One region of the Bacillus sp. BC05(2025) genome, then DNA from elsewhere that is predicted to be linked to it. Evidence: riboswitches for the same ligand, from Rfam matches in the RefSeq annotation. Region 1 holds a riboswitch; the other holds the start of a gene.
What was found. A riboswitch is a leader RNA that binds a small molecule or an ion and turns the genes downstream of it on or off. The one in region 1 is predicted to bind FMN.

Region 1 (11,930 bases):
TATAGTTGATGAAGCACATGCGAGTGGAATATATGGAATCGGCGGAGCTGGATTATCTCATATAGAAGAAGATCTTGCTCAAAAAATAGATATACATATGGGGACGTTTAGTAAGGCTTTAGGGTGTTATGGTGCGTATTTGACAGGCGATGCAATTTATATAGAGTATTTACACAATATGATGAGAAGTTTTATTTTTACTACTGCATTACCGCCAGGAACATTAGGAGCGGTACAAAAAGCAATTGAAATTGTAAAAGAAGATAATGAAAGAAGAGAGAGGCTTATAGAGAATGGAGCATATTTCAGAAACCATTTACGAGAAGCTGGTTTTGATATAGGAAATAGCTCAACTCATATTGTACCGATCGTAGTCGGTTCAAATGAAACAGCTTTACGGTTTAGTAAAAGGTTGCAACAGATAGGAATTGCTGCAATTGCAATTCGTCCACCAACGGTTCCAGTTAATAGTTCACGGATCCGTTTTGCAGTTACGTCCCAACATACAATAGCTGATTTGAACTGGGCTATTCAGCATATTATACGCATTGGTAAAGAAGAGGGGTTTTTAGTATGAAAGAGCTAAAGATTATTTTTATTCCTGGGTGGGGAATGGAAGAAAATATTTGGACTTTAGTTCTGCCGTATTTTAAAGGATATTTTGTTCAATGTATCAATTGGCGTAATGTGAAAGAACAAAGTGAATTTGCAGGGCGAATAATAGATGTAGCAACGGATGAAAATGTAATTTTAGTGGGATGGTCACTAGGGGCGTTAGCGGCAGTTCAAGCTTATAAAAAGGTTAATGCAAAAGGTATCGTATTAATTGGTGGTACTGCCAAATTTACAAATACGTGCGACTATACGAGTGGATGGAATGCTTTGCATGTAGAACGGCTGAAAAAGAATTTGGCGCGAAAGAAAGAAGACACGCTCAAGCGGTTTTATGAAAATATGTTTACGAAAGATGAGCTGAAAGAGAATAAAAGGTTTGAAGATATGATAAAACACTTTAAAGGTGATTCTATTCAGTCTTTACAATTAGGTTTAGATTATTTAATAGAAACAGATGTGAGAGAAGAATTGAAAGAAATAAAAGTACCTATACTGCTTATTCATGGAGAGCAGGATGTAATATGTCCGTTGTCTGCAGCGCGTAGTATGGCTGAGAATGAGGCTGCTACGCTCAAGGTAGTAAACGAGGCTGGGCACGCATTATGTGTAACGAATTTTGAATGTTGTGTAAATGAGATAATTCAATTTGTAGAGGGGATACGACATGATCAACAAAACGTTACTACAAAAACGGTTTAATGTGGCAGCTGTATCCTACGATCAATATGCAAATGTACAAAAAAAGATGGCACATTCATTACTTTCTACATTGAATCGGCGATATAGTGTAAATGCATCGATACGTATTTTAGAACTTGGATGCGGGACAGGATATGTTACAGAGCAACTATCAAACTTATTTCCGAAAGCACATATTACAGCTATTGATTTTGCTGAAAGTATGATTGCAGTTGCGAAAACTAGACAAAATGTAAACACTGTAACATTTTACTGTGAGGATATCGAAAGACTACGACTAGAAGAAACGTATGATGTCATTATTTCAAATGCCACATTTCAATGGCTAAATGATTTAAAACAAGTGATAGGAAATTTATTTCATCATTTGTCTATAGATGGAATATTACTTTTTTCAACGTTTGGACAGGAAACATTTCAAGAATTGCATGCTTCGTTCCAGCGAGCGAAAGAGGAAAAAAATATACAAAATGAAACATCGATTGGGCAACGTTTTTATTCAAAAAATCAGTTGCGCCATATATGTGAGATAGAAACAGGGGATGTACATGTTTCTGAAACATGTTACATAGAGAGATTTACAGAAGTTAGAGAGTTTCTACATTCTATTCGTAAAGTAGGAGCGACCAATAGTAATGAAGAATCATATTGTCAAAGTCCCTCACTCTTTCGTGCGATGCTTCGTATATACGAAAGGGACTTCACGGAAAATGAAGGGATAATGGCAACGTATCATGCTTTATTTGTGCATATAACAAAAGAGGGGAAGAGATGAAATGAAACAAGTACAAACAAAAAGGGATTGGAAAAAACTTGCATACGACGTAGTAGAAGAGAAAATGATTACAAAAGAAGAGGCAATAGCGATATTAGAGGCTGACGATACAGAGATTTTAGAAATTATGAATGCAGCTTACATCATTCGCCATCATCACTTTGGTAAGAAAGTAAAATTAAATATGATTATTAATACGAAGTCTGGATTATGCCCTGAAGATTGCGGATATTGTTCACAGTCTATTATTTCAGAAGCGCCGATTGATAAATATGCATGGCTAACGCAGGAAAAGATTGTAGAAGGAGCACACGAAGCGATTCGCCGTAAAGCGGGTACATATTGTATTGTAGCATCTGGTCGTCGTCCGACGGATAAAGAGGTGAATCACGTAATTGGAGCAGTTAAGGAGATTCGTGAAACGACAGATTTAAAGATTTGTTGTTGTTTAGGTTTCTTAAACGAAGATCAAGCAGGACGTTTAGCGGAGGCGGGTGTACATCGTTATAACCACAACTTAAATACACATGCGAATAATTACGAAAGCATTTGCTCCACTCATACGTATGATGATCGTGTTGATACAGTTCAAAAAGCGAAACAAGCGGGTATTTCGCCATGCTCAGGAGCGATTTTTGGAATGGGAGAGACAATAGAAGAGCGTGCTGATATTGCATTCGAATTACAACGTATAGATGCAGATTCAATTCCATGTAATTTCCTTGTTGCTGTAAAGGGTACGCCGCTTGAAGGGCAAAAGGAGTTAACACCAGTAGAATGTTTAAAAGTGCTGGCGATGATGCGCTTTGTAAACCCAACGAAAGAAATTCGCATTTCAGGAGGGCGTGAAATTAATTTACGTTCTGTACAGCCAATCGGTTTATTTGCAGCGAACTCTATTTTTGTTGGAGACTACTTAACGACAGCTGGACAAGAACCAACTGCAGACTGGGATATGATTGAAGATTTAGGGTTTGAGATTGAGGAATGTGCATTATAAGATAGAAAAAAGCAAACTTGTAAAAGAGTTTGCTTTTTTTGTAAATAAAATGTAATAAATAATTGTGAACGCTTGGTACTATTGGATTTTGAGCGAAAAAAAGAATTTTGGTGGACGAATTTTCCAAGCCTCAATTGTACATAGTAAATATGTAATTTATATTGGGTTGGAGGATTTTACATGCACAAATATATATTAGCGATTATGACTTGTCTAATTTTACTAAAAGCGATAAGTACTGATCCAGTTAAGGCCGCCGAAAATCCTGAGCAAAAAGAGATGCAACAACGAATTGAACAACATTTTCGAACGAAAGCTGAACATTTTGGATTGAAAACAGAAGGGAAAGATTTAAAGGAAGTACGAAAAGAAATTACTATTATAGAAGAAGCGAAGAAAAGAGAGGATGCGTGGAAAACAGCACAAACGCTTCGTATACAAACAGAAGGAAAAACAATGGATGAATTAATAAAAGATGTACGGAAAAAAGTAAAGAAATAAAAAAAGAGGCCGTAGCCTCTTTTTTTATGCCCATTGTTTTGATAAGTGAGCCATTTCAATTGCAGCAACGGCGGATTCATAGCCTTTATTACCAGCTTTCGTGCCTGCGCGTTCAATCGCTTGCTCGATTGTTTCAGTCGTTAATACACCGAAAATAACGGGAATGTCTGTTTGTAATGATAAAGATGCAACACCTTTTGCCACTTCATTACAAACGTAATCGTAATGTGTTGTAGCACCACGAATGACAGTGCCTAACGTAATAACAGCATCATACTTCCCGCTATTAGCCATCTTTTTAGCGATTAAAGGAATTTCAAATGCACCAGGAACCCAAGCAACATCGATATCAGCTTCTTCTACACCGTGACGCTTTAACCCATCTAAAGCTCCGCCAAGTAACTTACTTGTAATAAACTCATTAAAACGTCCAACAACAACCCCAACTTTTAATCCTGTACCAACTAAATGACCTTCAAATACCATAATAAATCTCTCCTTTAATTATAAGTTTAGTAAATGTCCTAATTTGTTTACTTTCGTTTGTAAATACGTTTTATTCTCTTCTTTTGTTGGCATTTGTAACGGGACACGCTCAATCACTTCTAAATCGTACCCTTGTAAGCCAGCAATTTTTCGCGGGTTATTCGTTAATAATCGTAAATGTTGTAAACCTAAATCTTTTAAAATTTGAGCGCCAATACCGTAATCACGCAAATCAGCTGGGAAGCCAAGCTTTTCATTTGCTTCTACAGTATCGAAGCCTTCTTCTTGTAACTTATAGGCGCGAAGCTTATTCAGAAGTCCAATGCCTCGCCCTTCTTGTCTCATATAAAGAAGAACACCTTTTCCTTCACGCTCAATTTGAGCAAGCGCAGCATGGAGTTGTGGTCCGCAGTCACAGCGGCACGAGCCAAATACATCTCCTGTTAAGCACTCTGAATGAACGCGTACAAGTACAGGCTCTCCTGTTGAAATATCACCTTTTACGAGTGCAATATGCTCTTTCGAATCTAATGAATTAGAATAGCCAATCGCATGGAAAGTACCGAAATCTGTAGGTAATGTAATTTCCACTTCTCGCGTTACTAATGTTTCATGGTGGCGGCGATAAGCAATTAAATCTTCTATTGTAATCATTTTTATATCAAATTGTTTTGCGCACTGTAGTAAATCAGGTACGCGTGCCATCGTACCGTCCTCATTAATAATTTCACAAATGACGCCAGCTGGTTCTGCTCCGCAAAGCTGTGCTAAATCGACAGCAGCTTCTGTATGACCAGCACGGCGCAGGACACCGCCTTCTTTCGCAATTAATGGAAAGATATGTCCAGGACGATTGAAATCAGCACCTTTTGATGCAGGATTTAACAATTCTTTTATTGTAGTTGCACGTTCGTGGGCACTAATCCCAGTTGTTGTAGAAACATGATCAATGCTTACTGTAAATGCAGTATGATGCGAATCTGTATTATGAGCTACCATTGGTTCTAATTGTAGACGTTCTGCGTATCCTTCCGTAATCGGTACACAAACGAGGCCGCGCCCATGTGTAATCATAAAGTTAATTGTTTCTGGGGTAATATACTCTGCTAAAGCGATAAAGTCGCCTTCATTTTCGCGGTTTTCATCATCACATACGATAACGACTTTTCCTTGTTTTAAATCTTCTAGAGCTTCTTCAATACGATGAAACATCATGCTTCCCCCTTATAGAAATCCGTTTTCTTGTAAAAAGCTTTCGGTCATTGAATTTGTTCGTTTTACAGGTTTAGAAATAAAGCGTTCGATATATTTACCAATCATGTCGCACTCAATGTTTACGATGTCACCGGCGTTCTTTTCTCCAATAACAGATTCGCTTACTGTGTGCGGGATGAGTGAAATGGTAATGGAAGATTCGTCTATATCAAATATTGTTAAACTCGTTCCATCAATAGCAACGGAACCTTTATGCAAACAATAGCGCAGCAATTCATCAGCAATAGTTATTTTGTAATAGACGGCATTATAGTGTTGTTTTTTGCTTGAAATCGTCCCGATGCCATCGATATGCCCTGAAACGAAGTGTCCACCAAATCGTCCGTTTGCCGCCATTGCACGTTCTAAATTTACTTTGCATTGCGGTTTAAGCATGCGAAGTGATGTTGATTGCATCGTTTCAGGCATTGCGTCTACTGTGAATGAAGTTGTTGTGAAACTCGTTACAGTTAAGCAAATACCGTTCACCGCGATACTATCACCTAAGTGAACATCTGATAAAATTTTATTTGCATGGATCGTTAACTTCATCGCTTCTCCGCTTTGTTGCATGTTTGCAATCGTTCCTAATTCTTCTACAATTCCTGTAAACATTCCGTCACCTCACTTCGGGCATGCGCAACAATTTTTATATCGTCGCCAATTTGTTTCATCTCTTGAATTTTCAAGGAAAGTGCATCTTGTAATGTTGAAAAACCATTGCCGCCAAATAAAGTAGGCGCATCTTTCCCACCAATTAATTTTGGGCTTATATAAGTTACAATTTCATTGAAATTGTTTGTTTGTAAGAAGCTCGCATGGACGGTTTGCCCACCCTCAACGAAAAGAGATAGAATTTGTTTTTCGCCGAGTAGGTCTAAAACATCTTGAATTTCAATTTGCTTCGTTTTCATTTGGAATATCACTATATTTTCAGATTCATAAGAAGCTATTTTCTCTTTATTTACATCCTTACCGACAAAAATCCATGTCGGTGCTAAACCATCTGTTATGACATGAGAAGATGGTGGCGTTCGTAAATGAGTATCTAAAATAACGCGTATAGGATGTTTACCTCCGTTAGGAATTCTTGTTGTTAAATGCGGATTATCAGCTATAACTGTATTCACTCCAACGAGAATCGCATCATGTGTATGGCGGTATTGGTGAACATCAGCTCGTGCTTCTTCACCTGTAATCCACTTACTTTCACCCGTAACAGTTGCTGTTTTTCCGTCTAAGCTCATCGCTGTTTTTATTGTTACAAATGGACGTTTCGTTTTCATGTAGTGAAAAAAGTAGCGATTTAACAAAGCTGCTTCTGCTTCCAGAACACCGGTAGTTACTTCGATGCCAGCTTCCTCTAATTTTCTTTTTCCATTACCAGAAACGAGCGGGTTGCAATCAAGAGTGGCAATTACAACCCGTTTGACTCCTTTTTTGATGAGCAATTCACAGCAGGGGGGTGTTTTTCCAAAATGGCTACACGGTTCAAGTGTTACATAAACAGTAGCTCCTTTTGCTTTTTCACCAGCCATATGAAGAGCATAAACTTCTGCGTGTTCTTCACCAGCACGCAAATGAGCTCCCATACCGACGATGTTTCCATCTTTTACAACAACAGCACCAACCATAGGATTTGGACTTGTTTGTCCGGATGTTCCTTCTGCTAACTGCAGGGCAATCCTCATATATTCTTGATCTGTCATTCTCTTCACCTCTCCTGAAAAAATCAAAAAACCCCAAGGATTTTATATCCTTGGGGTTTGGGAGACGTGATTTCTAGAAATATAGTTCGAATACGAAAGTATAGGAAAGAAACCTAACGATGATTGATATTTTGGCATAAGGAAAAAACCTAGCAAAATATCGAATTTTTCAAACGCTAGTCGTATCTTTTTATTCCAGTATAGAAACATAAGTATACAAAATAAAACATATATAAAGATTCAAAATGAAACTTTAAAAATATGCATACTGAAATAAAAGTGTATTCGCTATATAAAATTACTAGAAAACATATCCTTCTCCCATCCAGACTATACTGTCGGCCCTAGAGTTTCACTAGATCCACCGTTTTCGAGTTGAAAACGGGTCACGGACTTAGAAGTTTGCACTTCATCACCGCCGGTTGGGAATTTCACCCGACCCCGAAGGATGTTGTTTGCTCAAATTATAGCACAAAAAAGAAAAAAGGCTAGTAAAAAATATTCGAATGTGAAGAATTGTGTGAAAATATATGTATGCTGGCATGAAGACAGAAGTATTAGAAATGTTGTAAGGAGAAGGGATGTAATGGAGTTGATCAAAAGAAAAAAACATGCACAAAAAAATGTGCATGTCACATGTGAAATTATTCTGCCTCTGGTGCTCTAACAACAGATTCGAATTTTCCTTTATGCGAAGCATCGCAATAAGGCATATTTTTTGATAAACCACAACGGCATAAAGAAAATGCCGGTTTTGCTGGGAATACATTCCCTTGTGAATCAACTAATTCCACGTCCCCTGTAACGCGAAAAGAGCCATTATCATTTACTTTAATTTGTACTTTAGCCAACGCTATCCCTCCTTCCCAAACGCTTAATTTCATCATATAATCAAGAGAAGTACTTGACAATATCAAATGAGCACTTTCTTTGGGAGAGAAGAGAGTGTTATAATGTTTTTTATAACTGACTAGAGTAAGGTGACGAAAGATGGATAAACAATTACGTACATTACGAAATATTGCAAATGAGCGCACGTGGGCATCATTTTTGAATGATAATCATCCATATAGTTTGTTACACTGGTCCATTGCTGGTGTAGGACAAGAGTCAAAGGATGTTTGGCTACTTCAAGATGAAGTAACATTTCAAACGACAGAATTTCCAACGTTAGATGATGCAATGCAATGGATTTCTGAAAATATGGAACAAGTTACAGACGTTTTAGCGCAATAAAAAAACAGGCTTATGCAAGCCTGTTTTTTGTTTCTTTTACAAATGAGTTTAAAAATTGATCAACGGCTGCTTCATACTCTTCTTTATTTTCATTATAAGAGCAAGCGTGTGCGCCGTGTTCTGCAATATAAAGTTGTTTATTGTTTTCCTTCGCGTCATATAGTGCTTTCGTCATATCAGCTAAAATATAATCATCATCTTTACTATGAATAAAGAGGACGGGATTGTTAATGTTTTTTATACAATCGATTGGTGAAACTTCACGAATCGTATAACCGTCACGCACTTTTAAAAAAGCATTTGCTAAAGGTAATAAAGGCCATTTAGGTAAATGGAATTCAACCTTTAAACGGTGCTGTAATTGTCCGTAGAAATCAGAAAAAGGACAATCTGCAATATAGAAATCAGCGCCATCTTCTACAAGTCCTGCATACTGAAGAAGTGTTGCAGCTCCCATTGATTCACCATGAATACCGAGTGTTATATTTGTTCCAAAACGATTTTTTAGCCAGTCAACTACAGATTTTAAATCATGTTTCTCATAGTATCCATAGCTTGTTGTTTTTCCACCAGTTTTACCATGACGACGATGATCGTAAATAACGACATTATATCCTCTGTTTAAAAATAAGTTTGCATATTTTACAGAGTTCATTTTATTTACAGTTACGCCGTGACAGAAAATCATAAATTTGTTGGAATGACCAGCAGGAATGTAATATCCGTGAAGATCATATCCGAATTGCGAAGGGATATGAATTTCTTCTTTATGAAGAGCATCAAAATCTTCTATACGAAAATGTTTTTTCGTTTCTCTTTCGAGTACTTCTTCCTCTGTTTTTTTCTTTAAGTACATCACTTTATTTGTAAAGAAAATCCCAAGGGCAGTTATCGCACCTAGTACAGTAAACAATGCTGCAAAAAAACGTTTCATACTTTACCTCATCCTCCAAATACCGTTACATGTGATACACTTATATTGTATCACAATGATAGAAAAGGGGAGAAATAGGAAATGGTGCATATACAAAAAATTACGCCAGAGATGAAAGAAACAATCAGAATGTTCATGTGTGAGAACTGGGGGAGCTCATTAATGGTTTCACGTGGGAAGGGGCATCAATTAGAAGAGTTACCAGGATTTGTTGCGCTCTCTAATGACAGAATAATCGGAATTATAACATATGAAGTGATTGGAAATACGTGCGAAATTGTATCGTTAGATAGCTTTGAAGAAAGAAAAGGAATAGGGACGAAACTTGTAGATTGTGTATTACAAATTGCAGAAGAAGAGCGGTGCGGTCGGGTGTGGCTCATTACAACAAATGATAATATGAATGCGTTACGTTTTTACCAAAAACGTAATTTTTTGATGACGAATTTATATGTGAATGCGGTTGATGAGGCGCGAAAAATAAAGAAAGAGATTCCACTTAATGGGTATGATAATATCCCAATTTTACATGAAATTCAATTAGAATATCGTTTAGTGTAATGATGTAACAATTTTCAGAAATATAAGTTATTAACCTTGACGAATATTGTAATTTAAGTTACCGTAAAATTGTAATCTATTACCATATTAAGGGGTGACGATGTGGCAACTATACGTGATGTTGCAAAATTGGCAGGTGTTTCAGTCGCAACCGTTTCACGAGTTATGAATGAAAAAGGATACGTTCATGAGGACACAGTAAAACAAGTAAAGGAAGCAATTGAGGAATTACGTTATAGGCCAAATAGTGCAGCAAAGCCATTATTTAAAGAGAATTCAACGATAATTGCATTACTTGTAGATAATCTATATGACCCATCAAACATCACTTTGCTACATTGTATGGAGGAAATAGCATATAAAGAAGGATATCAAACCATTGTTTGTAATATAGAAAATAAAGATAGATACATACATATGTTGAAGGAAAATAACGTTGCAGGTGTTATTTTGACAAAATCTGTTTTTAAAAGTATAGGAGAAATACCACTTCCGTTTGTTGTGATTAATGAAAAAAAATCCCATGCAAATTATTATGAAAGTGGCCAAAGAGCGGTGTCTTTATTAAAAGAAAAAGGTTGTCACTTTATTGCTTATTTCGGTGAGGGCGAAGATAGTGAAGAAATGGAAGAGTACATATCAGGATTTTTAGACGTTGTTTGGGAGGAAGGAATCTCTTATCGAGAAGTATGTGTACAAGGGTATACGAATAAACAGTTTATTACATTATTGCAAACTTATCCGTATATAGATGGAATTGTAACTTCAAGTGATAAGATTACTTTTGAGTTAATTCGAGCAGCAAAAAAATTAAATATCCGTATACCGGATAAATTGAGAATGATTGGACTGAACGGGAGTATAGACAGTGAATGGACAGGTCCGTCATTTATACAAATGGAAAGTTGTATCGAAGAAAATGGGAAAATAGCGATGCAACAATTAAAAGGAAAAATAAAAAAGTAAAAGGTGCGTATAAAACGCACCTTTTTATAATGTAATGGCGGCAATAAAGCCGAATATAAGTAACGGTATATTATAATGCAGAAAAGTTGGTACACATGTATCCCATATATGATGGTGTTGACCATCAGCATTTAAACCGGATGTTGGTCCAAGTGTACTATCTGATGCTGGAGACCCTGCATCGCCTAGCGCTCCAGCTGTACCGATAATTGCAATGGTGGCCATTGGACTAAATCCAAGCTGTATGCAAAGAGGTACAAAAATTGTTGTTAAAATAGGGATGGTTGAAAAAGATGAACCAATTCCCATCGTAACAAGAAGTCCAATCACAAGCATAAGAAAGGCTGCGAGTGGTTTATTATTTCCAATTATATGTGCACTTGTTTGTACAAGAGATTCAACATGTCCTGTTTTTCGAAGAACAGCACCAAATCCAGCGGCTGCAATCATAACAAAACCGATAAAGGACATCATGCGCATTCCGCTTGTTAATATTGCATCTGCTTCTTTAAGGGGTAGACTACCACTTACTGATAAGACGATAATCCCTGCTAAAGCACCGAAAATCATGGATTCTGTTGCTAATTGAACAGTTAATGTGGCAATGATAGATAATAATCCGAAAGTAATGCTACGCTTTGTATAGGGAACGATTTCATTTTCGGTAGTATGAATTTGTTCTGTTTCATACGTACGAGGCTTTCGGTATGTAATGAAAACCGCTACACATAATCCGATAATCATACCGATTGCTGGAATAGTCATTGCTTTTGGAATAAGCGCGACATCAAATGTAAGACCGCTTTGCGCAGCATTTGTTTGCAATACGTCATGATAAATTTTTCCGAACCCTGCTGGAATCCACATATAAGGAGTAATCAATCCGAATGTAATAATACATGTAACAAGTCTGCGATCCACTTTCAATTCATTTAATACTTTTAAAAGTGCTGGAATTAAGATAGGGATGAAAGCGATATGAACAGGAATCACATTTTGTGAGAAACAAGCCATCGTTAAAATGATGAATAGAATAAGTATTTTAGAATAAACTTGTTTTTTCGTGTCTTGTTCATTGCCAATCCATTTTAATGCAGTTTGAATCATGGCATCAGGAAGCCCTGTTTTGGAAAGCGAAATAGCGAAACCGCCGAGCATTGCATAACTTAAAGCGATTGGAGCGCTGTTTCCAAG
Region 2 (11,930 bases), on a different contig from region 1:
CTGGCGTCTTATTAATGACAAACGATGGGGACTTCGCAAACGTATTAATGCACCCTAGATATAAAGTTGAAAAAACGTATGTTGCAAAAATAAAAGGTCCACTAACAGGTGAGAAAATTCGCATGTTAGAACGCGGTGTTATGTTAGAAGACGGAAAAACAGCACCAGCGCGTGTGAAAATCATTTCTTGGGACAAGCGTAAAGAAATGGCGATTGTACAATTAACAATTCATGAAGGACGTAACCGTCAAGTACGTCGTATGTTTGAAGCGTTAGAGTGTAAAGTAGTGAAACTAAAGCGTGAACGCTATGCTTTCTTAGAAGTAGGAAGCCTGCGACCTGGTGATGCAAGAGAATTGACACCACATGAGGTGAAACAATTACGTGCATTGGCTTCTACAAAGCCTCGCTAATCGATATTGTGAAACTTTCACCAGTGGAATGCTCCGCTGGTGATTTATTAAAAATACATATATTCATCACTCGTCGAAGAGAGGGGAGACAATATGAAAAAAAATCGCTTATTATTTCGTGTTATTATTCTGCTCATTTTAAGCGGTGCTGTAGGATTTACACTTTATCAAGGATTCTTTGCTGATAAAGAGAAAATGCAAATCGGAAAAGAGGCACCTAACTTTGTTGTGACAGATTTAGAAGGAAAGAAAATTGAATTAAAAGACCTAAAGGGAAAAGGTGTATTTTTAAACTTTTGGGGAACTTGGTGTAAACCTTGTGAGAAAGAAATGCCTTATATGAATGAATTATATCCAAAGTATAAAGAAAAAGGCGTTGAAATTATTGCTTTAGATGCAGATGAAACAGAAATTGCTGTTAAGAACTTCGTGAAACAATATGATTTGAAATTCCCAGTTGCTATTGATAAAGGAACAAAAATCATAGGGACATATAGCGTAGGACCATTACCGACAAGCTTCTTGATTGATAAAGATGGAAAAGTAGTGGAGAAAATCATAGGTGAACAAACGAAAGAACAGTTAGAAGGATATTTAAAGAAAATTACTCCGTAATAAAGAAAGCCTTTACATAGGAGGTGCTTACCTATAGCGCCTCTGGTTTAAAAATTCTGAGTATTGCGGTAACTCGAGGTTAGAATATACAATAGTACATATAGATACAGGGCGGTGAGAGTGTTGAAAGAAATTAAGTGTGAATGTGGTCATGTGAATCCAATAGGAACTGTTTTTTGTGAAGCTTGCGGGAAACCATTTGAAAGCAATGAAAATATAAAACTATTGGATATGCGCTATGAGGGGAGTGCTCGGAGATCTCTCACGCAAACAAAAACGATAGTCGATAAAATTTGGAGTTTTTTCTCTTCTGTAAAAGTAGGCGTATGGCTCATTGTAATCACGTTAGGAGCATCAGCGATAGGAACTATTTTTCCGCAAGAAATGTACATAACTCCAGGAATTGCGCCAGCTGAATACTATAAACAAGAATACGGATTTTTAGGGCAATTATACTATCAATTAGGATTTAATAATTTATATGGTTCATGGTGGTATATGATTTTAATTGCTTCAATTGGTATTTCGCTTGTGATATGTAGTTTAGATCGTGTCATTCCGCTTTATAAAGCTTTAAAGAAGCAAGGGGTGAAAAGACACCCTAGCTTTTTAAAGAGACAACGATTATACGGCACTGGTACACCGCAAGATGGTGATTTAGAAAGAATCCAAATGAATTTAAAGAAAACGAACTATAATGTGAAAGTGGAAGACGGAAACGTTTTAGCAGAAAAGGGACGTTTTTCACGCTGGGGTCCATATGTGAATCATATTGGTCTTATTATTTTTTTATTCGGTGCGATGCTTCGTTTTTTACCGAGTATGTACGTAGATGAAGCGCTTTGGTTACGTGATGGTGAAACGAAAGAAATACCAGGGACAGATGGTCAATACTATTTGAAAAATGAGAAGTTTATAAAGGAAGTTTATGATAAGGGTAAGGACAAGGAAGTTTTTGATGAAGCGATTGATCGTGTAGGTGATAAAATGATTGCGAAGAACTTCCAAACGAATGCTGTATTATATAAAGCAGTAGGCGGAAATATAGCAGGAGAAAAACCGAAATTAGAAAAAGTAAAAGAAGCAGAAATTCGAGTGAATGAGCCAATGAAATTCGATCAGTTCGCTGTTTATCAATTGGATTATAAAGAGAATGAATTTAAAAGTATGTCCTTTAACTTACAAAACAAAGAAAATAATCAAAAGTGGGGACCAATCAAAGTTGATTTAACGAATCCTACTGAAAAATATGATTTAGGAAATGGCTATTCTTTAGAACTATTAAGCTATTTCCCTGATTTTTATTTTGATGAGAGGGGAAGACCAAATACAAAAACAAAATTACCGAACAACCCTGCATTTGTGTTTAAAATGTTTACACCTGAAACACCGGATGGTGAAGTGAGTTTTGTTGGTATTCAGCAAAATATAGAACCAGATGGGAATAACAAATATAAAATGTCGTTTGCAGGTGTGGAAATGCAAAATGCAACGGCACTTACTGTAAGGAAAGATTTAACGCTTTGGATTCTCGGAATTGGAGGATTTATATTTATGGTTGGTGTCATTCAAGGAATGTATTGGAATCATCGCCGTATTTGGATACAACGCGTTAATGATGAATGGTGGATTGCAGGACATACGAATAAAAATTGGTTCGGTTTAAAGAAAGATATTGAAAGAGTACTAGAAGGTACAGCAATTCCGCAGCCAAGCGATAAAGTAGTCGATAAAAAAATTAGTTAAGGTGGGGAAACGATATGGTGCAAATAAGTAGTAACTTCCTCTTTACCGCATTTATTTTATATTTAATTGCCACTCTATTTTTCGGGGGAGCAATTAAAGAAAAAGGTCATAAATGGGCAAATATAGGAATAACGATTACAATTTTAGGATTTATTGCACAAACAGTATATTTTGTTACAAGATGGATTGCGTCAGGACATGCACCAGTTAGTAACTTTTTTGAGTTCGGTACGTTTTTCGGCATGATGCTTGTCGGAGCATTTATTGTCATGTATTTTATGTACCGCGTAAGTATAATCGGACTCTTTGCATTACCAGTTGCGCTTTTATTAATTGCCTATGCGAGTATGTTTCCGAGGGAAATATCTCCGCTTATTCCATCTTTAAAAAGTAATTGGTTACATATTCACGTGACGACTGCGGCTGCAGGACAAGCGATATTAGCAATTAGCTTTATTACGGGCGTTATGTACTTATTAAAAAATGTAGATCAATCAACGAGAAGCAAACGTACATTTTGGTTAGAGACTGTCGTGTTCACACTTGTTTGTACAGTTGGATTTATTGGAGTGACAACGGTATTTTCTAGTATGAAATATGAAGCGAAGTTTCAATGGATTGATAAAAATGAACAACAAGTAGAAATGAAGTACAATCTTCCGGCTTTAGTGGGGCCGCATGAAGGAAAGTTATTGACAGAAAATAAATTAGAACCAAAAGCTGAAGTCCCAGCGATTGTAAATGCGAAAAAATTAAATACTGTAATTTGGTCAGTGTTAGTTGGGACGTTACTTTATCTTGTATTAAGACTTGTTTTACGGAAACGAGTATCAGCGGCGCTGCAGCCGTTAGTAAAAAATACAAATAGTGATTTACTAGATGAAATTGGATATCGATCTATTGCAATTGGATTCCCTGTTTTCACATTAGGTGCATTAATTTTTGCGATGATTTGGGCTCAAATAGCGTGGACACGTTTTTGGGGCTGGGATCCAAAAGAAGTTTGGGCGCTTATTACTTGGCTCTTTTATGCGGCGGTATTACATTTACGCTTATCAAAAGGGTGGCACGGAGAGAAGTCAGCCTGGTTAGCGGTAATTGGTTTTGCAATCATTATGTTTAACTTTATTGTAGTAAACTTAATTATCGCGGGTTTACATTCATACGCATAGAGAAATAAAATAGGAGAGTGAATGTCACTTTCCTATTTTATTTTTGTCAACTTTTCTTCTTTTTTGAGAAAAACATGACAAAGTAGCGGTTGATTTTGTAAAATGATGTCGAGGACATTATATACCGTTCAAAAAAAATACATAGTTTTGGAAAAAAATTGAACAAACTTTATTATTCTTGTGAAGCATAATATAGAAAGTGAAACATTTAGAAGATTGCTTAAATAAACGAGAATAGCGCAACATAATAGTGTAGAAGGGTAGGTGTGAACCGTTGTGGTAAAATTACGCAACGGGTAAAAATGGAAAATGAATCAAGAATTTTAATTGTAGACGATGAGGATCGTATTCGTCGTTTATTGAAAATGTATTTAGAAAGAGAACAATACACAATTGAAGAAGCGGATAATGGTGATACAGCTTTAGAAATGGCGTTACAAAATGATTATGATTTAATCTTATTAGATCTTATGATGCCTGGTAAAGATGGTATTGAAGTATGTAAAGGGGTTCGTGAGAAGAAAGCGACGCCAATTATTATGTTGACAGCAAAGGGTGAAGAAGTAAACCGCGTACAAGGGTTTGAGGTAGGAACGGATGATTATATCGTGAAACCATTTAGCCCACGTGAAGTAGTGCTTCGTGTGAAAGCGGTCTTACGCCGTTCTGTACCAACAACATTCTTTACACAAGATACAACGACAAAAGATGTTACGGTGTTCCCGCATTTAACAATTGATAATGATGCACACCGTGTTACAGCAGATGGTAATGAGGTGAACTTAACACCGAAAGAGTACGAATTACTATTATTCTTAGCGAAAGCGCCTGATAAAGTATTTGATCGTGAGCAATTATTAAAAGAAGTATGGCAATATGAATTCTTCGGAGATTTACGTACAGTTGATACGCATGTAAAGCGTTTACGTGAGAAGTTAAGCAAAAAATCACCAGATGCTGCGAAGATGATTGTTACCGTTTGGGGCGTAGGTTACAAATTTGAGGTTGTGAACGACTGATGCTTTGGAGAAGTGTAGTAGGGAAGTTATGGATGACCATATTACTTCTTGTTTCGTTTGTGCTCGGATTTGTTGCGATTTTACTTTCACAGTTTTTTAGAACATATTATGTTGATATGAGTGAAGCTAGGCTTCAAAAGGTTGCAACAAGTGTTTCGGAGTTAATTGAAGAAGGTGCCGATGTAAAAACGATTGAGAATATCGCGTACAAATTCTCTGATCCACTTTCAAGGATCATTATTGTGGAAGATGGTAAAGAAATATCTTCTTCGCCGAAACAAGAAGGGTTAGTCACTCTTACAATAGATAATTTGAAAGAAGATAAAGAATTAGCGGCTGTTTTTACAGACAAAAAAGAAATTAAAAATAACATTAGAAAAGCCTCTAATAGTAGGAAGAATAAAAACACTGAAAATGATATTATGATTGTCGGAAAACCAGTACAGTCAAAAAATCAAAGCGCGGTGTTCGTATACGAATCTTTACAAGTACCGATACAAGGTATGGAGAGAACGACTGATTTTATATTCTTATCAGCAGGGATTGCAATTATATTAACAACTTTCTTTGCATTCTTCTTATCTACTCGAATTACAGCACCACTCCGTAAAATGCGTGAGGTTGCTTTTGAGGTGGCGCGTGGGAAGTTTGATGCGAAAGCTCCTATGGTATCTCAGGACGAGATTGGTGAGCTTGCAACGGCTTTAAATCAAATGGGAAAACAGTTGAAGTTTAATATGAATGCCTTGCAGCAAGAGAAAGAACAGTTAGCTAGTATTTTAAGTAGTATGGCAGATGGGGTTATTACGTTAAATCAGGAAGGTGAAGTTGTTGTAATCAATCCGCCAGCTGAACATTTTCTGCAAGTTTGGCAAGAAGAAAAAGAAATAGAGCTCAGTAAAAAACTACCTTCTGAACTTGTTGAACTATTCCATCTCGTTGTAGAAAGCGAACAACAACAGGTGGTTGAAATTAATTTACAAAAAGGCAACTATGTAGTACTTATGACGCCGCTTTACAACCAAACGAAAATTCGTGGGGCGGTAGCTGTATTGCGTGATATGACGGAAGAACGCCGTCTAGAGAAGATGCGTCAGGACTTTATTGCGAACGTATCACATGAACTTCGTACACCGATGGTAATGCTTCAAGGGTATAGTGAAGCAATATTAGATGATATTGTACAAACGAAAGAAGAAATTAATGAATTTGTTCAAATCATTTATGATGAATCCGTGCGTTTAGGTAAACTTGTAAATGAATTATTAGATTTAGCACGTATGGAAAGTGGTAATGTAGAGTTACATATCGGTGAAGTAGATATTCATCCTTTCGTTGAAAAAATAGGTCGTAAATTCCAAGGGATTGCAAAGGATAAGGGAGTCGAATTAACGGTTGATTTCCAAAATCCAATTGAGCAATACTCGTTTGATGCAGATCGTATGGAACAAGTATTGACGAATTTAATTGATAACGCAATTCGTCATACGAATGCAGGCGGACATGTAACGCTTGTAATTGATACGAAAAATAATGGACTTATTTTTGAAGTACAAGATTCGGGTGCTGGTATTCCAGAAGAAGATATTCCATTTTTATTTGATCGTTTCTATAAAGCTGATAAAGCAAGAACACGTGGAAAAAAAGGTGGGACAGGACTCGGACTTGCGATTGCAAAAAATATTGTGCAAGGTCATGAGGGGAAAATTGCTGTTTCAAGTGTTGTTGGAGAAGGAACTACATTCTCTGTATATTTACCGAATCGTATAATTTAGATATACGTTTTTAAAGTTGATAATGAATAAAGTTCTACTGTTTTTTATTTTTTTGTAAAATCAATTAAATAAATAATAGTAGAACTTTTTTTCTATACTTAGTCGAATGAAGAATAATAAGAGGAGTGTCGTAAAGCGATGAAATTATATACGAAAACAGGAGATAAAGGGGAAACAAGTGTAATAGGTGGCAGAGTGGCTAAAGATGATATTCGAGTTGAAGCATATGGCACGATAGATGAGGCGAATTCTCATATTGGATATGCAATGACGAAGCTACAAGGCGGGTCTTTCGGAGATATTTACAATGAACTTGAAAATATTCAACATGAACTATTTGATTGCGGAGGAGACTTGGCGATAGTAGCAGGAAAAATTCCTTATAAAGTAACGATTGAAATGGTCGAAAGCCTAGAAAAAAGGATTGATTTGTATATAGAAGAAGCACCGCCTTTAGAGCGCTTTATTTTACCAGGTGGAAGCGAGCCGGCAGCTGCTATTCATATTGCACGTACGGTTGTAAGGCGGGCGGAGCGATGTATAGTGTCTTTACAAAAAGAAGGGAAAATAAATGAAGTTGTTTTAAAGTATGTAAATAGATTATCTGATTATTTGTTTGCGGTAGCTAGAGTAATAAACGCTCGATTACAAGTAAAAGATGTGGAGTATAACCGCAGTGCAATCGTTTTTCGTGATAAAAATGAGAAGGAAGTGGAGTGATTCACTTTCTTTTTTTGTATACTTTTTTCTGTAATATACCAAAATAGAGAGGGTATAGTGGTAATTAGAAAACGGAGGATGTATATGAAAGTGTTAAAATGTGGCGTCATGTTATTGACAGTATTATTTTTATCTCAATTACATGTGTACGCAGAGGGAAATCGATGGACATGGCCTGTTGAAGGACAGATAAGTGATTATTTTGGGACAAGGCACGGAAAACACTACGGTATAGATATAGCGGCACCGATCGGCACGCCTGTGGCAGCTATTCAAGAAGGTAAGGTAACAAAGTCTTATTATTCAAGTAGTTACGGAAATGTTGTATTTATTAAACATGGAGAATATGAGGCTGTATATGCACATCTAAATAAGAGATATGTAGTCCAAGGGGATTATATTTCAAAAGGAGAAATAATTGGAGAAGTAGGAAATACAGGAGAATCTCGGGGTGCACACTTACATTTAGAAGTTCATCAAGGGAGATGGACGATGGCGAAAAAAAATGCGATGAATCCATTGCTTGTTTTACATGAACAAAGAAACGAAGTTGTTTCCTCATCGTTATATGTCGTTCAAAAAGGGGACACTTTAGTTAGCATTGCACGGAAATTTAGTATGTCAGTTAAAGAAATTAAAGAAAAAAATGGGCTGCAGCAAGAGCTCATTTATCCGAATCAACAATTATATGTAAAGTAAAAAAGAGCTAGTTCACAACTAGCTCTTTTTTTACCAAAAAATAAAGACACATATAAATCCAGAAATAGCTAAGTAGCTATATAAGTAAAATACTTTCGTTCTTGTTTTTTCGTTTGTTCGAAACAGTACAATGGTCGGTTCAATTAAACCGATTGTCAAACAAAGTAAACCAAGAAGCATACAACCAATTGAAATGGAGTACAAGGCGATTTGTGGTGCTTGAAATGGAATCATCCACTTTAATAAAAATGCAATAAGTGCAGTGTAGCAAATGCTGCCGATGTATTTATTCAATGGTGCATTAGAACGAAAACCTGGAAGTTTTTTTAAGAAAGAGCGAGAAACAACTTCAGTTTGTAAAGATGTATGCTCTTCGATTATTTTTTGAGCTTCTTTTCCTTTTTGGAAAAGGGATAATATCCAGTTTCGCTCCCCTTGGAAAATAAATTGAGAAGTTGTTAAATAATGATCTACCTTCACTTTATTCCAACTCTTCCACGGATGACGCTCACATAATTTTAATTTACTTTCTGTTTTTTTATCATACTGATAAATACTGATGCCATCTTCATCGAAAGCAGCATAGTATGTCTCGCTTGAGAATGTGCCTAAATCAATTGGACAATAGAAAAGTAATTCTTTTTTTAAGTAAAAGTATTCTTTTCTTAAGTTTTTTTTCATTGCTTCTCGAATAGAGTGTCTCTTTTCTTTCTTCATGACATTTCCTCCATAATCCAGAAAATGTTCTTATCTTAACAATTCAACATCTTATCACTTTTAATTATATATGACTAGGGGATTCATAGGAGAAATGCCCAATACTAAAAAATCTGGAGTGTATTGTAAAATATAATGAATAGATTGGTTATATAAAATCAATAACTTATTTTTAATAAGTTACGATTTTTTTGTTCACAATACGATCATGTTGTTGTATAATGAAATGGAAAATAGAATATCGGTCTATCTTCGGGGCAGGGTGAAAATCCCGACCGGCGGTGATGAACTATATGTGATTTTGTTCTAAGCCCGCGAGCCGTTAAGGCAGGATTTGGTGTGATTCCAAAGCCGACAGTATAGTCTGGATGGGAGAAGATGGAGGTTCAAGCGTTCAAAAAAGATATGGATTTGAACGTCTGTTTGATGTGCCTTAAATTCTCCCTTTGTGTAAAACACAAAGGGTTTTTTCGTTCTATGAAAAAGTAGGCATAGCAGAACCTTTCCACTTTCCATGAGATGATCGATGGAAAAGGAGAGAGAAAGATGAAACAAAAAAACAGTGTAGTGCAGATGGTGAGTGTAGCGATGCTAAGTAGTATTGCATATTTACTGATGATGTTGGATTTCCCATTCCCAGGGCTTCCGCTATTTTTAAAAATTGATTTTAGTGATGTACCAGCTCTAATTGCTGCGATTATTTTTGGGCCAGTTGCAGGGATAATTGTAGAGGCGATAAAGAACATTTTACATTACGGGATTCAAGGGAGTTTAACGGGAGTACCAGTTGGAGAAATTGCCAACTTTATTGCAGGATGTTTATTTATTGGACCAGCAGCTTTCTTATTTAGAAAGTATCGTACTGTTAAAAGTTTAACGACAGGATTAATGCTAGGGACAATTACAATGGCACTCATCATGAGTGTATTAAATTACATCATCATATTCCCAGCTTACACTTGGTTTTTAAATTCACCAGCTATGTCTAGCGAGGCTATAAGAACAACGGTTGTAACAGCGATTTTACCATTTAATTTGATTAAAGGAATTGTTGTGACAATTGTATTTGTAGCGTTATTCTCACGCCTGAAAGTATGGGTGTTTGCAAAAATGAAAAATGCATAAAATGTAAAATAAAACCATTAGTAGTATGGAACTACTAATGGTTTTTTTATTAAGGAGAATGAAAATAGAAAACAAAAAATACCCCTCATTCATTTGAGGGGTATTTTTTGAAGTTAATAAAAGACTATTCGAATTTTAAAGCATCGCCGTCGAATGATTCGTCAGCAACTTTGATTGAGTCAGTTGGACAACCTTCGAATGCGTCCATCATATCTTCAAGTAATACATCTGGAATTTCAACGATACCTTGGTTATCATCTAATGTTACGAATGCAATACCTTCATCATCATAGTCATAAATGTCTGGTGCCGCAGCGCCACAAGCACCACATGCGATACAAGTATCTTTATCAACGATTGTATATTTTGCCATCTTTTTTCCCTCCTGATAATATGTATGTGAAAAGCTCGCCATAAAAATTATAACCTTATTGTAAAACGGTTTTTAAAACTTTTCAACATAAAATTATAATGATAATGCTTATCAATTAGAGTGTCAACTAATTTTTGCATTATGTCATAAGAATTTCAAAATACGTAAATGTTATTTCGTTTGGTACAATAGAATATATACAAGTATATAGTACCAATATGATAAGTTTTATGAATAAGGGTAGATGGTATTGTATCAAAAAGCAATTAAGTTAGATTGAAGGGTGGAAGCGGTAATGCAACTACAATATACTTTATTGTATTGTTTAAAACAATTGAATGGTGAAAGGACCGTTTCTTCTATTTATTATTTATTAAAGGGAAAACGTTCTTCGCAAACGTTACAAGATGGAAATATGTTTCGAATTTCTTTTTTGTTTGGAATATATAAATCGTTAAATAGAGCTGAGTATGACCGTGAAGTTGCAAAGTTATTGCAAGCAGATTTGATTCAAGAGATACATGAAAATACATATTGGTTAACACCTAAAGGTAAAAGGCAGTTACATACATGGGAGGAAGTGTATGCTTTTCCAGTGCATTTACATGGTTTGCACTATGGTGAATTAGGTGAAACGTTTTGGAAAAGATTATCTTTAATTATTCAAACTATATCTAATTTACAACAGAATAATACGAAGTTTATTCCTATTCAACAAGATACAGAAATAATGGTGTGGGTGAAACGCTTTTTAACAGGTATGCCGTATAGGCGAAGCCAATTAGCGAAAAGATTATGGGAAGAAATACATAATCTTTTAGGGAAATGTGATGTGGTAGAAGCGACGATTGTAACATATAGATTAACAGGATATGAACGTATCGGTTGTACATTACAGCAGTTAGCGGAAATTACGAAACAAGATACATTCAGGGTGTACTTTTTATTTTGGGGTACAATTCATTTCCTTATACAAGAAGTTCGAGATAAAGAAAATGAATTTCCATTATTAGCTGAGATTATTTCTTATCCAAATGAGAGAGCTGAATTATTTAGTTTATCAACGAAAAAAACATATAATTTTTGGAGGCAAGGGCGCTCTTTAGAAGAAATAGCTACAATTAGAAATTTAAAGGTTGCAACGATAGAAGATCATTTTGTTGAAATTGCTTTGCGAGAGAGAGACTTTTCTATCGAGATGTTTATGGAAAAAGACAAAATAGATAAAGTAACAAGAGTAATTGATACATTACAAACACGTAAGTTGCGTGAGTTGAAACAAGCGGTTGGAGAGGATATCTCTTATTTTGAAGTTCGTCTTGTATTGGCGCGGATGGAGGGTATAAATGAAACTTGAGGAATATTTATATAGGTGGTTTGGATATTCTGAATTTCGTCCAGGTCAAAAAGGAGTAATTACAGATTTATTAGAAGGAAAAGATGTTATAGCAATGCTTCCGACCGGAAGAGGGAAGTCTATGTGTTATCAACTTCCAGGGTTAATGCAAGAAGGAACAGTACTTGTAGTATCGCCATTATTATCTTTGATGGAAGAT

Region 2: it holds a riboswitch for FMN, as region 1 does, so the genes downstream of both, ACZ76X_RS07055 (ECF transporter S component) here and ribD (bifunctional diaminohydroxyphosphoribosylaminopyrimidine deaminase/5-amino-6-(5-phosphoribosylamino)uracil reductase RibD) in region 1, are expected to answer to the same signal.

Annotation. Positions count from the first base shown of each region.
Region 1 covers NZ_JBWYRA010000003.1:275,454-287,383, forward strand. Annotated here, with positions in the region: gene bioF (8-amino-7-oxononanoate synthase) at 1-577, shown strand, start outside; gene ACZ76X_RS12155 (alpha/beta fold hydrolase) at 574-1,314, shown strand; gene bioC (malonyl-ACP O-methyltransferase BioC) at 1,280-2,089, shown strand; gene bioB (biotin synthase) at 2,091-3,089, shown strand; gene ACZ76X_RS12170 (hypothetical protein) at 3,270-3,590, shown strand; gene ribH (6,7-dimethyl-8-ribityllumazine synthase) at 3,615-4,076, opposite strand; gene ribBA (bifunctional 3,4-dihydroxy-2-butanone 4-phosphate synthase/GTP cyclohydrolase II) at 4,095-5,288, opposite strand; gene ribE (riboflavin synthase) at 5,301-5,945, opposite strand; gene ribD (bifunctional diaminohydroxyphosphoribosylaminopyrimidine deaminase/5-amino-6-(5-phosphoribosylamino)uracil reductase RibD) at 5,927-7,039, opposite strand; FMN riboswitch at 7,349-7,492, opposite strand; gene ACZ76X_RS12195 (CDGSH iron-sulfur domain-containing protein) at 7,684-7,890, opposite strand; gene ACZ76X_RS12200 (DUF2552 family protein) at 8,030-8,275, shown strand; gene ACZ76X_RS12205 (alpha/beta fold hydrolase) at 8,286-9,209, opposite strand; gene ACZ76X_RS12210 (GNAT family N-acetyltransferase) at 9,291-9,770, shown strand; gene ACZ76X_RS12215 (LacI family DNA-binding transcriptional regulator) at 9,873-10,736, shown strand; gene ACZ76X_RS12220 (Na+/H+ antiporter family protein) at 10,761-11,930, opposite strand, start outside.
Region 2 covers NZ_JBWYRA010000002.1:235,402-247,331, reverse strand. Annotated here, with positions in the region: gene rluB (23S rRNA pseudouridine(2605) synthase RluB) at 1-413, shown strand, start outside; gene resA (thiol-disulfide oxidoreductase ResA) at 507-1,028, shown strand; gene resB (cytochrome c biogenesis protein ResB) at 1,149-2,774, shown strand; gene resC (cytochrome c biogenesis protein ResC) at 2,789-3,946, shown strand; gene resD (DNA-binding response regulator ResD) at 4,249-4,965, shown strand; gene resE (sensor histidine kinase ResE) at 4,965-6,740, shown strand; gene ACZ76X_RS07070 (cob(I)yrinic acid a,c-diamide adenosyltransferase) at 6,879-7,460, shown strand; gene ACZ76X_RS07065 (peptidoglycan DD-metalloendopeptidase family protein) at 7,545-8,159, shown strand; gene ACZ76X_RS07060 (hypothetical protein) at 8,190-8,876, opposite strand; FMN riboswitch at 9,121-9,260, shown strand; gene ACZ76X_RS07055 (ECF transporter S component) at 9,423-10,001, shown strand; gene ACZ76X_RS07050 (ferredoxin) at 10,126-10,374, opposite strand; gene ACZ76X_RS07045 (YpbB family protein) at 10,670-11,731, shown strand; gene ACZ76X_RS07040 (RecQ family ATP-dependent DNA helicase) at 11,721-11,930, shown strand, end outside.